Regions from separate parts of the Pseudazoarcus sp. NS36 genome, predicted to be linked through region 1. Evidence: riboswitches for the same ligand, from Rfam matches in the RefSeq annotation. Region 1 holds a riboswitch; the other holds the start of a gene.
What was found. A riboswitch is a leader RNA that binds a small molecule or an ion and turns the genes downstream of it on or off. The one in region 1 is predicted to bind S-adenosylhomocysteine.
Positions count from the first base shown of each region.

Region 1 (7,668 bases):
GCCAGCGCCAATGCGCCGGTGAGCGGGCCGAGCCCGATCATGGCCACCAGGATGATGGCCCATACAAAGTCCGGCACCGCGCGCAGCACGTCCTGGATCAGCCGGCACAGTGCGCACAATGCGGCCGTCGGGGAACGCAAGGGAAAGTGGCGCCACAGCCCTCGCGCGTTCTCCTCGCCAACGCACACCGCCCGGCTCGCGCCCATCGCCAGTGGCCAGGCCAGTACCACCGCCAGCGCCGTGCCGAGAATGGCCGCGGACAGCGTCTGCAGCGTCAGCTCCCAGCTTTGCGCCAGAAACTCCGCCGACAGATCCGGCGACAACAAGGCGCCAAGCCATGCGCCCATACGTTCCGCTGCGGCGGCACGGCGTGCAGCGTCGGTCAGTGCCGCAAGATCCCATTCCGCCGCAGCAAACGAGGCGACGATGGCCAGCAACACCGCCACGATGGCGACGAAATGCCCCCACGGTCGCTTTTCCTGCGGGTGGAGATGCGCGAGGACGTTCATGCCGGCAGCGCGATCTCGTCCAGATGCAGCGCGCGGTACTCGGCGCCGTAGAGCTCGCGCAACAGCCCCTGGGTCAGCTCGTCCGGGCGGCCTTGCCAGAACAGCTTGCCTTCGCGCAGCGCAATCACACGGTCGAAATTGCCCTGCAGCAAATCCAGCGTGTGGAGATTGACCAGCAACGTCACGCCATCGCGCGTGGCCAGTTCGGTGAGCAGGCCGATGATCTCGCGGCCCAGACGCAGGTCGAGCGCGCTCACCGGCTCGTCGGCCAGCACCAGCTTCGGCTGCTGGACGATCAGGCGCGCCACCGCAACCCGCTGTTGCTGCCCGCCGGAGAGTTCATCGGGCAAGGACCACAGGCGCTCAGACAACTCCACCCGCGCCAGCGCGCTGCGCGCGAGATCGATCTGCTGCGGCCACAGCAGCGACAGCAGCGCGCGCGGCAACCACCAGTGACCGAGCCGCCCCATCAGCACGTTGTGCACCACGCGCAGCTGCGGGATCAGATTGTCCTGCTGCTGCAGAAAGCCCAGCTCACGGCGCAGGCTGTCGAGCGCGTGACCACTCAATTTCCGCGTGTCCCGGCCGAGCGTGAAGGCCTCTCCGCGAACGGGTTTCACCAGCCCGGCAATGAGTCGGAACAGCGTGGTCTTGCCGGCGCCCGACGGCCCGATGACCGCCACGCGCTCGCCCGCTGCGATGTCGAGCGTGATGCCGTCGAGCACGGTCTTGCCGGCATAGGCGACGGAAGCGTCGGCGAGGCGGGCCGGGGAGTCCGAGGGGGGGTTCATGAGCTGTCCGGGAATCGTCGGGTATTCGTAGGAGAGCCTCGTAGGACGGAACAAGCGAAGCGCATTGCGCCGAACATGCGGCGGATGAAGCTGCGCTAATCCGCCCTACGAGAGATCCTTCGAGGACGGCTTAGCCGCCGATGTCGATGCCCGACTGCAGCAGCTCGACGTAGCCCTGCCATTCCGAAATGTCGGCTTCGATGAACTTGCCGGCCTTCAGATACTTGAGCACCTTGGCGCCGTTCGGGTCTTTCGCGTCCAGATCCAGCAGCGCGCTGCGCAGCGCGGCCAGCAGTGCCGGGCCGAGATCGGAGCGGGCGGTCAGCGCGTAGTTGGTGTAGGGCGGCGTCTTGTAGACGATCGGAGCCTTGGCCTTGAGTTCGGCACTGGCCTTGTCCCACGACGCGTAGTTGAGCGCGCCGACCTGGTGCGTGCCGTCGGCCACCATGCGCATCGTGACGTCGTGGCTGCCCGAGTACGCCACCGTGCGGAACACCTTCTCCGGGGCCTGTCCGGCCTGATCGAGGAAGTACTTGCGCGGCATCATGTGGCCCGAAGTACTGCTCTTGCTGCCGAAGGTGAAGCTCCAGCCTTGGCCAGAGGCGGCCTTGGCGAGCTCGCCGAGGTCGTTCACCGGCGCCAGGCCGATGGCCGGGTTGGCGATGAAGTAGCTGACAAAGCCCTTGTCGATGTCGCGGCAGCCGAGGATGGTGATGCCGTCGCCCATCTGCATGCGCGCCTGCGCCGTGGTGACGGCGCCCAGCCAGGCGACGTGCGCACGACCGGTGGCCAGCGCGGTGACGCTGGCGGCGTAGTTCTCGACGTGCATGTACTCGACTTCAATGCCGGCTTTCTCGCCGAGATATTTGGCCAATGCGCCGAAGTTTTCGCGCATGCGGTCGGCGTCGCCGTCGTCCGGAATGGCGGTGATGATGAGTTTCTTGGGGGCGGCCGCGCTGACCGAAACCGAGCCGAAAGTGGCAAAGGCCGCCAACGCGATGGCGGACAGCATGAAGCCTCTGCGTGAGGCAGATTTTTGGTGCATGGAATTCTCCCGTTGTCGGATCGGACTGCGTCCGGTCCAGCCACTCCGGTGCGGGATGCGCCGGGTTTAATGCCCGCCGAAGCGGTTGGTTTGCGGGCGGAGTTCTCCGCCGCCGGGCAGCCGATACGCAGATCAGCCTGAATTGCCCGTGAGGACGCGATTGTTCCCGTTCGTGACCGCGGGGGCAAGCTGCCTGACTTATCATGCGAGGCACAGAACCGTCCTGCGGGCCGCCGTGTCGAAGCAGTCCGCGCCCAGGAGCACGCCATGAGTACCCCCCCGCTTTCCGATCTGCGCAAGAGCTACGAACAGGGCAGTCTCGAAGACCACGAAGCCCTTGCAGACCCCTTCATTCAGTTCGAGGAATGGTTTGCCGACGCCATGAAGCGTGATGTGCCGGAACCCAACGCGATGACCGTCGCAACCGTCGGCGCCGATGGCCGCCCCTCGACGCGCATCGTGCTGATCAAGGGTTTCGACCAGCGCGGCGTCGTCTGGTACACCAACTACAACAGCCGCAAGGGCCGCGAACTGGCCGCCAATCCGTTTGCCGCGCTGCAGTTCCACTGGGTGGAACTCGAACGCGTAGTGCGTATCGAAGGCAGGGTAGAGAAAGTATCGGAGGAAGAGTCCGACGCTTACTTCGAGAGCCGCCCGCTCACCCACCGCATCGGTGCCTGGGCGTCACACCAGAGCGAGGCCATTCCCGATCGCAGCGTGATCGTCGCACGGGCTGCCGAATACGGCCTGAAGTTCGGCCTCAAGCCTCCGCGTCCGCCGCACTGGGGCGGCTACCGGCTAGTACCGGAATACTGGGAGTTCTGGCAGGGCCGCTCATCGCGTCTGCACGACCGCTTTGCGTGGACACTGGGTGAAGACGGAAACTGGTCGCGCGCACGCCTGTCACCCTGACCGACAGCCCACTACTTTGATTTGAAGGCCCTCTGGCCAATGAGGTTCACCATGAAAACCAAACTTTCCATGTGGCTGCTGGTGCTGGTAGCGCTGTTCGGTCTGAGTGGCTGCATCAGCTTCCAGACCCGCTTTGATGCCGAGAGCGAGCTGCTCGCCAAGCGCGGCGCGCCAAGTCATGTCTGGAAGAACGAGGACGGCACACGCACGCTGGAATATTCCACCCAACCGATGGGCGAAACCTGCTGGATGTATACGGTCGACGCAACGGGCCGCGTGATCGAGCAATTCGACGCACTGGATCACCGTAACCACGGCCGCGTTAAAGCCGGCATGACGGTCGAACAGGTACAACGCACGCTTGGCGCACACCGCAGCATCGAGCGCTTCCCGCGCATGAATGAAGAAGTGTGGGACTGGAATGTCCCCAATCCTTATCCGGGCATCATGGCCACCTACCTCAACGTGCACTTCATTGAGGGTAAGGTAGATCGCACCAGCTACACCTACGTCTATTACAACGGCAACGACGGGTACAGCATGTTCGGGCCACGCTTCGGTTACGGTATCGGCATGGGCTTCGGCCACGGCCACGCCTATCCCTACGGCCACTTCGGCTACGGCTCACCGCGCTTCGGCTGGTTCGGGCATTACGGCTGGTAAGCGCTTGTTTTGCATGCCGGCGCGGCTCCCGGTAAACTGCGCGGCTTGCTGAGGAGCGCTGCGACCCGACGCTGACGAAATCACGTCGCCGGGCCAGGCTCAGCAACCGAACAACGGCGCTCGCAGACCCTTTCCCGGGGCTGTGGCGCCGTTTCCTTTTGCAGCGCGCCTCCCGGCCCATGATTTGCCCGAGGTAAGAAGACGCATGCAGCCCGACCGTACCGAAGAACTCCGCGCCTTGATGGCTGAACGCATCCTCGTGCTCGATGGCGGCACGGGCACGATGATTCAGCAATACAAGCTGAACGAGCGGCAGTACCGCGGCGAGGGCATCACCGACCGCTTCATGGCGCACCCGCGCGACCTCAAGGGCAACAACGACCTGCTGGTCATCACGCGGCCCGAGGTCATCACCGAGATTCACCGCGGCTACCTCGATGCCGGCGCCGACATCATCGAGACCAACACCTTCAACGGCACTCGCGTGTCGCAGGCCGAATACGGGCTCGAAGACCTCGCCTGGGAGATCAACTTCGAAGGCACGCGTCTGGCGCGCCAGATCGCCGACGAATACACCGCCAAGAATCCCGCCAAGCCGCGCTTCGTGGCCGCCGTGCTGGGCCCCACCTCGCGCACGCTGTCGATCTCGCCGGACGTGAACGACCCCGGTTTCCGCAACATCAGCTTTGAAGCGCTGCTCGACGATTACTACGACTCCGCCAAGGCGCTGGTCGAAGGCGGCGCGGACATCATCCTGATCGAGACGGTGTTCGACACGCTCAACGCCAAGGTCGCCATCTTTGCGGTGGAAAAGCTCTTCACCGACCTCGGCCAGCGCCTGCCGGTGATGATCTCCGGCACCATCACCGATGCCTCCGGCCGCACGCTGTCCGGCCAGACGGCCGAGGCTTTCTGGAACTCGCTGGCACACGCCAAGCCGATTTCCATGGGGCTGAACTGTGCGCTGGGCGCCAAGGAGCTGCGCCAGTACGTCGAAGAGCTCTCCAACATCTGCGACACCTATGTGTCGGCCCACCCCAACGCCGGCCTGCCCAATCCGCTGGCGCCCACCGGCTACGACGAAACGCCGGAAGAGCTTTCTGCCGCCATCCGCGAATGGGCTGAATCCGGCCTGCTCAACATCGTCGGCGGCTGCTGTGGCACCACGCCCGAGCACATCGCCGCCGTGGCCGAAGCGGTCAAGGGGCTGGCACCGCGCAAGGTGCCGGACATTGAGAAAAAATGCCGCCTGTCGGGCCTGGAGCCCTTCAACATCGCGGACGATTCGATGTTCGTGAACGTCGGCGAACGCACCAACGTCACCGGCTCGCGCGCCTTCGCCCGCATGATTCTCGAAGACCGCTTCGACGACGCGCTGGCCGTCGCCCGCCAGCAGGTCGAGAACGGCGCGCAGGTCATCGACATCAACATGGACGAGGCCATGCTCGACTCCAAGGCCGCGATGGAGCGCTTCCTCAAGCTCATCGCGACCGAGCCGGACATCTCGCGCGTGCCGATCATGATCGATTCGTCCAAGTGGGACGTGATCGAGGCCGGCCTCAAGTGCATCCAGGGCAAGGGCATCGTCAACTCCATCTCGATGAAAGAGGGCGAGGCCGAGTTCCTGCGCCAGGCGCGCCTGTGCCGCCAGTACGGCGCGGCCGTCATCGTCATGGCCTTCGACGAGCAGGGCCAGGCCGACACCTTCGCGCGCAAGACCGAGATCTGCGCGCGGGCCTACAAGCTGCTCACCGACATCGGCTTCCCGCCCGAAGACATCATCTTCGACCCCAACATCTTCGCCATCGCCACCGGTATCGAAGAGCACGACAACTACGCCGTCGACTTCATCCAGGCCGTGGCGTGGATTCGCCAGAACCTGCCGCACGCCAAGATCAGCGGTGGCGTGTCCAACGTCAGCTTCAGCTTCCGCGGCAACGAGCCGGTGCGCGAGGCCATCCACACCGTCTTCCTGTATCACGCCGTCAAAGCCGGCATGACCATGGGCATCGTCAACGCCGGCATGCTCGGCGTGTATGACGACCTCGACCCGGCGCTGCGCGAAGTGGTGGAAGACGTGGTGCTCAATCGCCGCCCCGGCGCGGGCGATGCGCTGGTGGACATCGCCCAGTCGGTCAAAGGCAAGGCCAAGGACAGCGGGCCGGATCTAACCTGGCGCGAAATGCCGGTCGAAAAGCGCCTGAGCCATGCGCTGGTGAAAGGCATCACCGAATACGTCGTGGCCGACACCGAAGAAGTGCGCGCCAAGCTGGAGGCCGAAGGCAAGCCGCCGCTGGCCGTCATCGAAGGCCCGCTGATGGACGGCATGAGCGTGGTCGGCGACCTTTTCGGCGCGGGCAAGATGTTCCTGCCGCAGGTGGTCAAATCCGCCCGCGTCATGAAAACCGCCGTGGCCCACCTGATCCCCTACATCGAGGCCGAAAAGCTGCGCACCGGCTCGCAAGCCAAGGGCCGCATCATCATGGCCACGGTCAAGGGCGACGTGCACGACATCGGCAAGAACATTGTCGGCGTGGTGCTGGGCTGTAACGGCTACGAGGTCATCGACCTCGGCGTGATGGTGCCGTGCGAGAAGATTCTCACCGCCGCCAAGGAACACGGCGCCCAGGCCATCGGCCTGTCCGGCCTCATCACCCCGTCGCTGGAAGAAATGAGCCACGTCGCGGCCGAGATGAAACGCCAGGGCTTCGACCTGCCGCTGCTCATCGGCGGCGCCACCACCAGCCGCGCCCACACCGCCATCAAGATCGCCCCGCACTACGACAACGCCGTGGTCTACGTGCCGGATGCTTCACGCGCCGTGGGCGTGGTCACCACCTTGCTGTCGCAAGGCCAGAGCGCGTCGTACAAGGCCGAGCTGGCCGCCGACTACGCCAAGATCCGCGAACAGCACGCCAACAAGAAAGGCCTCACGCTGGTCAAGCTCCAGGCCGCGCGCGACAACCGCTACCGCTGGAACAGTGTCGAAGGCTACGTGCCGCCCAAGCCCGCAAAACTCGGCATCCAGGCCATTGATGTGCCGCTTGAAGCGCTGGTGGACTACATCGACTGGGCGCCGTTCTTCCAGACCTGGGATCTGGCCGGCAGCTACCCCAAGATTCTCGACGACGAGGTCGTCGGCGAAACCGCCCGCAACGTGCTCAAAGACGGCAAAGCCTTGCTCGACCAGATCGTGCAGGGCAAATGGCTGCAGGCCCGCGCCGTGCTCGGCCTGTTCCCGGCCAACACCGTCGGCCATGACGACATCGAAATCTACGAGACCGAAGCGCGCGACAAACCGCTGATGACCTGGCACGGCCTGCGCCAGCAACACGAGCGCCCGGACAGCAAACCGCACTGGTGCCTGGCGGACTTCATCGCCGATAAAGACTCGGGCGTGCCCGACTACATCGGCGCCTTCGCCTGCACCGCCGGCATCGGCATCGAACCGCATCTGGAACGCTTCGAAGCCGAGCACGACGACTACCACGCCATCATGCTCAAAGCCATCGCCGACCGCCTCGCCGAAGCCTGCGCCGAATGGCTGCACGCCCGCGTCCGCAAAGAGCATTGGGCCTACGTCCCCGACGAAGCCCTGCCCAACGAAGACCTCATCAAAGAAGCCTACCGCGGCATCCGCCCGGCCCCCGGCTACCCCGCCTGCCCGGACCACACCGTGAAGGGCGATCTCTTCAAACTGCTGGACGCCCCGCACAACGCCGGCATGACGCTCACCGAGAGCTTCGCC
Region 1 is NZ_BAAKJA010000004.1:773-8,440, reverse strand. Features, by position in the region: gene AC6H0R_RS07130 (PhnE/PtxC family ABC transporter permease) at 1-509, opposite strand, end outside; gene AC6H0R_RS07125 (phosphonate ABC transporter ATP-binding protein) at 506-1,300, opposite strand; gene phnD (phosphate/phosphite/phosphonate ABC transporter substrate-binding protein) at 1,431-2,345, opposite strand; gene pdxH (pyridoxamine 5'-phosphate oxidase) at 2,613-3,257, shown strand; gene AC6H0R_RS07110 (hypothetical protein) at 3,309-3,920, shown strand; S-adenosyl-L-homocysteine riboswitch at 3,965-4,049, shown strand; gene metH (methionine synthase) at 4,126-7,668, shown strand, end outside.

Region 2 (7,668 bases), 310 kb from region 1:
CAGGGCGGCCCGGTCAGCGCGAACACGCGCGACCTACGAAATACTGCTAAAGCGTCGCCGCTCGACATCCCCGGAGCCGGCCACGCCGGAACAACCGGGGATTTTTGTTTTCAGGAGTCGCTCGATGAGCAGGGAATTCCTCTTCACTTCCGAATCGGTATCCGAGGGACACCCGGACAAGGTGGCCGACCAGGTTTCCGACGGCATTCTCGACGCCATCCTTGCCGAAGATCCGCGCGCGCGCGTCGCCTGCGAGACGCTGGTATCGACCGGGCTCGCCGTGGTGTCGGGCGAAATCACGACCAGCGCCAACATCAATTACCGCGAAGTCGTGCAGGACGTGATCCGTCGCATCGGCTATGACGATTCGAGCGTCGGCTTCGACTACAAGTCCTGCGCCATCCTGACCGCCATCAACCGGCAGTCGGCCGACATCGCGCAGGGCGTGAACGAAGGCGAAGGCATCGACCTCGATCAGGGCGCCGGCGACCAGGGCCTGATGTTCGGCTACGCCTGCGACGAAACGCCGTCGCTGATGCCGCTGCCGATCTACTACGCCCACCGCATCGTCCAGCGTCAGGCCGAACTGCGCAAGGACGGCCGCCTGCCTTGGCTGCGCCCGGACGCCAAGAGCCAGCTGACGGTCAAGTACGTCGACGGCAAGCCGGTCGCCATCGACACCGTCGTGCTGTCCACCCAGCATCACCCGGACATCTCGCACGCGCAGATTTCCGAGGCGGTGATTGAGGAGATCATCAAGCCGGTGCTGCCCAAGGAGCTGCTGGGCGACAAGGTGCGCTACCTGATCAACCCGACCGGCCGATTCGTCATCGGCGGTCCGCACGGCGACTGCGGCCTGACCGGCCGCAAGATCATCGTCGACACCTACGGCGGCGCAGCCCACCACGGTGGCGGCGCGTTCTCCGGCAAGGATCCGTCCAAGGTCGACCGCTCGGCCGCCTACGCCGCGCGCTGGGTCGCCAAGAACGTGGTCGCTGCAGGGCTGGCCTCGCGCTGCGAGGTGCAGGTGGCCTACGCCATCGGCGTCGCCCAGCCGGTCAGCCTGATGGTCAACACCTTCGGCACCGCGCGTATCGACGAGCAGCGCATCGAAGCCCTGATCCGTGAGCATTTCGACCTGCGCCCCAAGGCCATCATCCAGGAGCTCGACCTGCTGCGCCCGATCTATTCGAAGACCGCCGCCTACGGCCACTTCGGGCGGGACGAACCGGAGTTCACCTGGGAAGCCACAAGCAAGGCTGCGGCGCTGCGCGCCGGCGCGGGGCTGTAAGAAGCTGCCCCGACGCCCGCTATAATCCGCAACACCAACGGGCCGTTTCAGGCGTCTGCCTGAAACGGCCCGCAAACGTTCCACACACCCGGCTACATCATGCTCACCCACGCCCTGTTCTTCGCCCTCGGACTCGTCACGCTGGTGGTCGGCGCCGAACTGCTTGTCCGCGGCGCTTCCAAGTTCGCACTGTCCTTCGGCGTCTCGCCGCTGGTGGTCGGCCTCACCGTGGTCGCCTTCGGCACCAGCACACCGGAGCTGGCCGTGTCGGTCGGTGCCTCGCTCGGCGGCAACCCGGATCTGGCCATCGGCAACGTGGTGGGCAGCAACATCGCCAACATGCTGCTGATTCTCGGCATTTCGGCGCTGATCACGCCACTGCTGGTGAATGAGCAGATCATCCGCCAGGAAATCCCGATCATGATCGGCGCCTCAGTGTTGTTCGTGGTGATGGCGCTCGACGGCAGCGTGTCGCGGCTCGAAGCCGGTGCGCTGTTCGCGCTAGTGGTGGGCTACACCGTATTCCTGATCCGTCAGTCGCGCAGCGCCTCGCGCGAACTGTCCGACGAGTACGCCGCCGAGATGCCGGCCGACGCCAACTGGGACCGCCACTGGAGCGTGCAGCTGGGCCTCATCGTGGTCGGCCTGGGGGCGCTGGTGCTGGGCTCGGAATGGCTGGTCGGCGCGGCCGTGGCTTTCGCCCAGGCCTTCGGCGTGAGCGACCTCGTGATCGGCCTGACGGTGGTCGCAGTCGGCACCTCGATGCCGGAAGTGGCTACCTCGATCGTCGCCGCGCTGCGCGGTGAGCGTGACATCGCGGTGGGCAACGTCGTCGGCTCCAACGTCTTCAACATCTTCGCGGTGATCGGCGCCACCGGCCTGGTCAACGCCGGCGGCATTCCGGTGTCGGAAGCGGCGCGCGCCTTCGACCTGTGGGTGATGCTGGCCGTGGCGCTGGCCTGCGTGCCGATCATGATGACCGGCAGCGAAATCTCGCGTTGGGAAGGCGGCGTGTTCCTCGGCTACTACGCTGCCTACACCGCGTGGCTGGTGCTCTCGGTGCAGAACCACGCCATCGTGCCGGCCTTCTCGACGGCCATGCTGGGCTACGTCATGCCGATCACCGTCATTGCATTGATCGTCAGCCTGATGCGCCATCAGGACCGGGAAGGTAACGACGGCTGACCGCGCCCGCACAGTCGGGTATACTTCGTTCCGTTTCCGAGGAGCGCTGCAAGGCGTCGGGTTCCCGCCCGGCCCCAGGCTCGGAAGCCGCCATCAGGCGGCATCGCCACAACCGCGCTCGCCCATCCAACCTCGCCGGGTTGGTGCAGGGCGAGGGCACGAACTGCCTCCCCTTCCCCGCCCGGCCCATGCAGGAGCAAAGCATGAACGCTGTGGCTGATATCAAGGATTGCGTCGTTGCCGACCTGTCGCTGGCCGACTGGGGACGCAAGGAAATCCGCATCGCAGAAACCGAAATGCCCGGCCTGATGGCCATCCGCGAGGAGTTTTCCGCCTCGCAGCCGCTCAAGGGCGCGCGCATCACCGGTTCGCTGCACATGACCATCCAGACCGCGGTGCTGATCGAGACGCTGACCGCGCTCGGCGCCGAAGTGCGCTGGGCCTCGTGCAACATCTTCTCGACGCAGGACCACGCTGCGGCCGCCATCGCCGCCACCGGCGTGCCGGTGTTCGCGGTCAAGGGCGAGACGCTGGCCGACTACTGGGACTACACCCATCGCATCTTCGAGTGGTCCGACGGCGGCTACTCGAACATGATCCTCGACGACGGCGGCGACGCCACGCTGCTGCTGCACCTCGGCACCCGCGCCGAGACCGATGCCTCGGTGCTGTCCAAGCCGACCTCCGAGGAAGAGCGCGAGCTCTTCGCCGCGATCAAGGCCCGCCTCGGCGCCGACCCGAAGTGGTATTCGACGCGTCTGGAAAAGATCCGCGGCGTGACGGAGGAAACCACCACCGGTGTGCATCGTCTGTACCAGATGCACCAGCGCGGCGAGCTGCGCTTCCCGGCCATCAACGTCAATGACTCGGTCACCAAGAGCAAATTCGACAACCTCTACGGTTGCCGCGAATCGCTGGTGGACGGCATCAAGCGTGCGACCGACGTGATGATCGCCGGCAAGATCGCCGTGGTCGCCGGTTACGGCGATGTGGGCAAGGGCTCGGCGCAGGCGCTGCGCGCGCTCTCGGCTCAGGTGTGGGTCACCGAGATCGACCCGATCTGCGCGCTGCAGGCGGCGATGGAAGGCTATCGCGTGGTCACCATGGATTACGCCTGCGAGCACGCCGACATTTTCGTGACCGCCACCGGCAACTATCACGTCATCACGCACAACCACATGGCGCGCATGAAGGACCAGGCCATCGTGTGCAACATCGGTCACTTCGACAACGAGATCGACGTTGCCTCTCTTGATGACTACGAGTGGGACGAGATCAAGCCGCAGGTCGATCACGTGATTTTCCCGGATGGCAAACGCATCATCCTGCTGGCCAAGGGTCGCCTCGTGAACCTCGGCTGCGGCACCGGCCACCCGAGCTACGTGATGAGTTCGTCCTTCGCCAACCAGACGATTGCACAGATCGAGCTGTTCAATCATCCGGAGCGCTACCCGGCCGGCGTGCATACGCTGCCCAAGCATCTGGACGAGAAAGTCGCACGGCTTCAGCTGAAAACGCTCAACGCCCAGCTGAGCGTGCTGTCCGACGAACAGGCGGCCTATATCGGCGTTCCGCAGGAAGGGCCGTACAAGCCCGACCACTACCGCTACTGATGCACTGCGCCCCGGCCCGGCCGGGGCGCGCACGAGGACATCCATGCCCCTGGCCACGGTGCGCAACACCCTTGCTGACGACATCGAACCGCTGATCGCGCTGCAGCGTCGCGTCTACCCGGACATTCCGGCGTGGTCGGCCGAGCAGATGCGCCATCAGCTCGACATCTTCCCGCAGGGCCAGCTGATTGCCGAAGTCGACGGCGAACTGGCCGGTTGCGCCAGCTCGCTGGTCATTACCTGGGACGACTGGGGTGAGCATCATTCGTGGGACGAGATCACCGCCAGTGGCAGCTTCGACAGCCACAACCCGATGGGGCGCACGCTCTATGGGGCCGAAGTTTTCGTGAACCCCCAACTGCGCGGCAGCGGTATCGGCCACGCACTGTACGAGGGACGGCGCGACATCTGCCGGCGCATGAACCTCAAGCGCATCATTGCCTGTGGCCGCATGCCGGGCTACCACCGCTTCGCCGACCGCATGACCGCCGAGGAATACGCCAAACGCGTGATCTGGGGCGACATCAGCGACCCGGTGCTGGGCTTTCAGCTGCATGAAGGTTTCAGCTACTGCGGCATCGTGCACGGCTATCTGCCGGAAGACACCGAATCGCTCGGCAACGCTTCGCTGATCGTATGGCTCAACCCGGATTACGATCCGGGCGCCCCGACCCGCATCCCCGAGGAGGACAACCGATGATCGTACGCATCGCTGCGGTGCAGTATCTGCTGCGCCAGATCCACGACTGGTCCGGATTCGAGAACCAGGTCCGTTTCGTCATGCAGGCCGCGGGCGACTACCGCCCGCACTTCGTGCTGCTGCCGGAGATCTTCACCACCCAGCTGCTGTCCTTCATGGACACCCGCGAGCTGCCCGAAGCCGTGCGCAACATGCACGACTACACCAGCCGCTACATCGAGCTGATGCGCGAACTGGCGGCCGAATGGCGCGTGTTCCTGATCGGCGGCAGCCACCCCACCCTGCGTGACGGCCAGCTCTACAACACCGCCTATCTGTTCACGCCCGAGGGCGAGGTGCACGAGCAGGACAAGATCCACCGCACGCGCTGGGAACGCGAGATGTGGGACACCGCCGCCGGCGACCAGCTGCGGCTGTTCGAAACGCCCTACGGCAAGATCGCGATCCTGATCTGCTACGACATCGAGTTCCCCGAACTCTCGCGCATGGTGTGCGAGGCTGGCGCCGACATCCTGTTCGTGCCTTCATGCACCGACGACCGCCAGGGCTTTCTGCGCGTGCGCTACTGCTGCCACGCGCGCGCCATCGAGAACCAGGTCTATGTCGCCATGACCAGCACCGTCGGCAACCTACCGGTGCAGGGGCTGGGCGTGCACTACGGCCAGGCCAGCATCATCACGCCGTCGGATTTCCCGTTCGCACGCGACGGCATCGCCGCCGAGGGCACGGCCAACGTCGAGCAGATCGTGATTGCCGACGTGAGCATCGACAACCTCACGCACAACCGCGTCAACGGCACGACCATCCCGCTGTACGACAAGCGCAACGACGTGTACGACAACCCGGTCGAAGTCGTCGGAATCCGCTGACCTCAAGCGAGTGACGCCGCCGTGTCCATGAACTCCTTCCACGCCCGCAAGCAGCGGGCCGCACCGGGCCGGCGCGCCGAGCAGACGCCGGTCGACCACGGCGGCCTGCTGCGCGCCGACGCGCTGCTGGTCGAACGCGGCCTGGCCGCCTCGCGCACCCGCGCCCAGGCCGCCATTGCCGCCGGACGCGTGATGGCCGACGGACTTCCGGTCACCAAACCCGCGCATCTGCTGCTGCCCGAGTCGCACATCGTCATCGCGCCGGACGAGACCGAACGTTTCGTTTCGCGTGGGGGGCTGAAGCTGGCTGGCGCGCTGGCACACAGCGGACTGGGCCTCAGCGGGCGCACCTGCCTCGACATCGGCCAGTCCACCGGCGGCTTCAGCGACTGTCTGCTGCAGGCCGGCGCGGCCAAGGTGGTCGGCGTCGACGTCGGACACAGCCAGCTCGACCCCAAACTCGCACAGGACGCGCGCTGCATCACGCTCGAAGGTCTCAACGCCCGCGAGCTCGACGCCGCACGACTGGGCGCGCATCATCCGCCAGGCGGTTTCGACCTCATCGTGTGTGATGCGAGCTTCATTTCGCTGACCCTTCTGATTCCGTGCTGGCCCGCCCTGCTGGCCCCGCACGGGGATATCCTCACGCTGGTCAAGCCGCAATTCGAAGTCGGCCCGAAAGGCCTGGGCAAAGGCGGCATCGTGCGCGATGTCGCGCTGTACGCCGATGTCGAAGCCCGCCTGCGCGCAGCGGCTGAAGACTGCGGACTGGCCGTGCGCGACTGGTTCGACTCACCCATCACCGGCGGTGACGGCAATCACGAATTCTTCCTCTGGATGCACCATGCAAAGCACTGAACTTTCCGTCGAATTCTTCCCGCCGCAAACGCCCGAGGGCGCAGAGAAGCTGCGCGGCGTGCACCAGCGGTTGGCCGACGCACTCTCGCCACAGTTCTTCTCCGTCACCTACGGCGCCGGCGGCTCCACGCGCGAGCGCACCTTCAACACCGTGCGCGAGATCGCCGCCACCGGATCGGAAGCCGCACCGCACCTTTCATGCATCGGTTCAAGCCGTGCCGAGCTGCGCAGCATCCTCGACGAATACGCCGCCGCGGGCATCCGCCGCATCGTCGCGCTGCGCGGCGACCTGCCCTCCGGAGCCGGCGCCAGCGGCGAATTCCGCTACGCCAACGAACTGGTGGAATTCATCCGCGCCGAGACCGGCGACCGCTTCATCCTCGAAGTGGCCGCCTACCCTGAATGGCACCCGCAGGCAAAAAGCCCTCGCGACGACCTGCTGGCCTTCAAGCGCAAGGTCGATGCGGGTGCCGACTCGGCCATCACGCAGTACTTCTACAACCTTGACGCCTACACCCACTTTGTCGAGCAGGCGCAGGCACTGGGCGTGGCCATTCCCATCGTGCCGGGCATCATGCCGATCAGCAGTTTCTCGAAGCTGGCCCGCTTCTCCGATATGTGCGGCGCCGAGATCCCGCGCTGGATGCGCCGCAAGTTCGAAGCCTTCGGCGACGACACCGAGTCGGTGCGCGCCTTCGGTCTCGACGTGGTCACCGATCTGTGCGAACGCCTGATCGAAGAAGGCGCGCCCGGCCTGCATTTCTATTCCATGAACCAGGACGGCCCGACGATCGAGATCTGCCGGAGGCTGGGGCTCACCCAGCCCTGACAACTGCGGCAGTATTCGCCTCGACCGGCCGGGATTTCGCCCCGGCGGGCGACCTTCTTTCTTGTAGTGCAACAAGAAAGAAGGCAAAGAAGTGCCCTCTCCTCGCCGCCCCTTCGGGGTCCCTTCGCTACGAGCACTCCCGGCGGCCGGCCTTGCGAACTCGCTGTCGCTCAAACAGCAAGGCCGGAAGGCCCCGCCGTGAGCACTCTTCGCTCAGCGGCTCAGAAGGGAGGGGTAAACAAGCCGTGCCCAAATGTAGCAAACAGTCACAAGCTTGGCGGCTCACCTGGCGCCAATTTCCCCTCTGGCTCGCCGAGTGCAGG
Region 2 is NZ_BAAKJA010000004.1:307,664-315,331, reverse strand. Features, by position in the region: gene metK (methionine adenosyltransferase) at 125-1,291, shown strand; gene AC6H0R_RS08480 (calcium/sodium antiporter) at 1,391-2,476, shown strand; S-adenosyl-L-homocysteine riboswitch at 2,509-2,603, shown strand; gene ahcY (adenosylhomocysteinase) at 2,680-4,089, shown strand; gene AC6H0R_RS08470 (GNAT family N-acetyltransferase) at 4,133-4,789, shown strand; gene AC6H0R_RS08465 (carbon-nitrogen hydrolase family protein) at 4,786-5,658, shown strand; gene AC6H0R_RS08460 (TlyA family RNA methyltransferase) at 5,686-6,516, shown strand; gene metF (methylenetetrahydrofolate reductase [NAD(P)H]) at 6,503-7,345, shown strand.
Region 2: linked by a shared signal. The riboswitch ahead of ahcY (adenosylhomocysteinase) and the one ahead of metH (methionine synthase) in region 1 are both predicted to bind S-adenosylhomocysteine.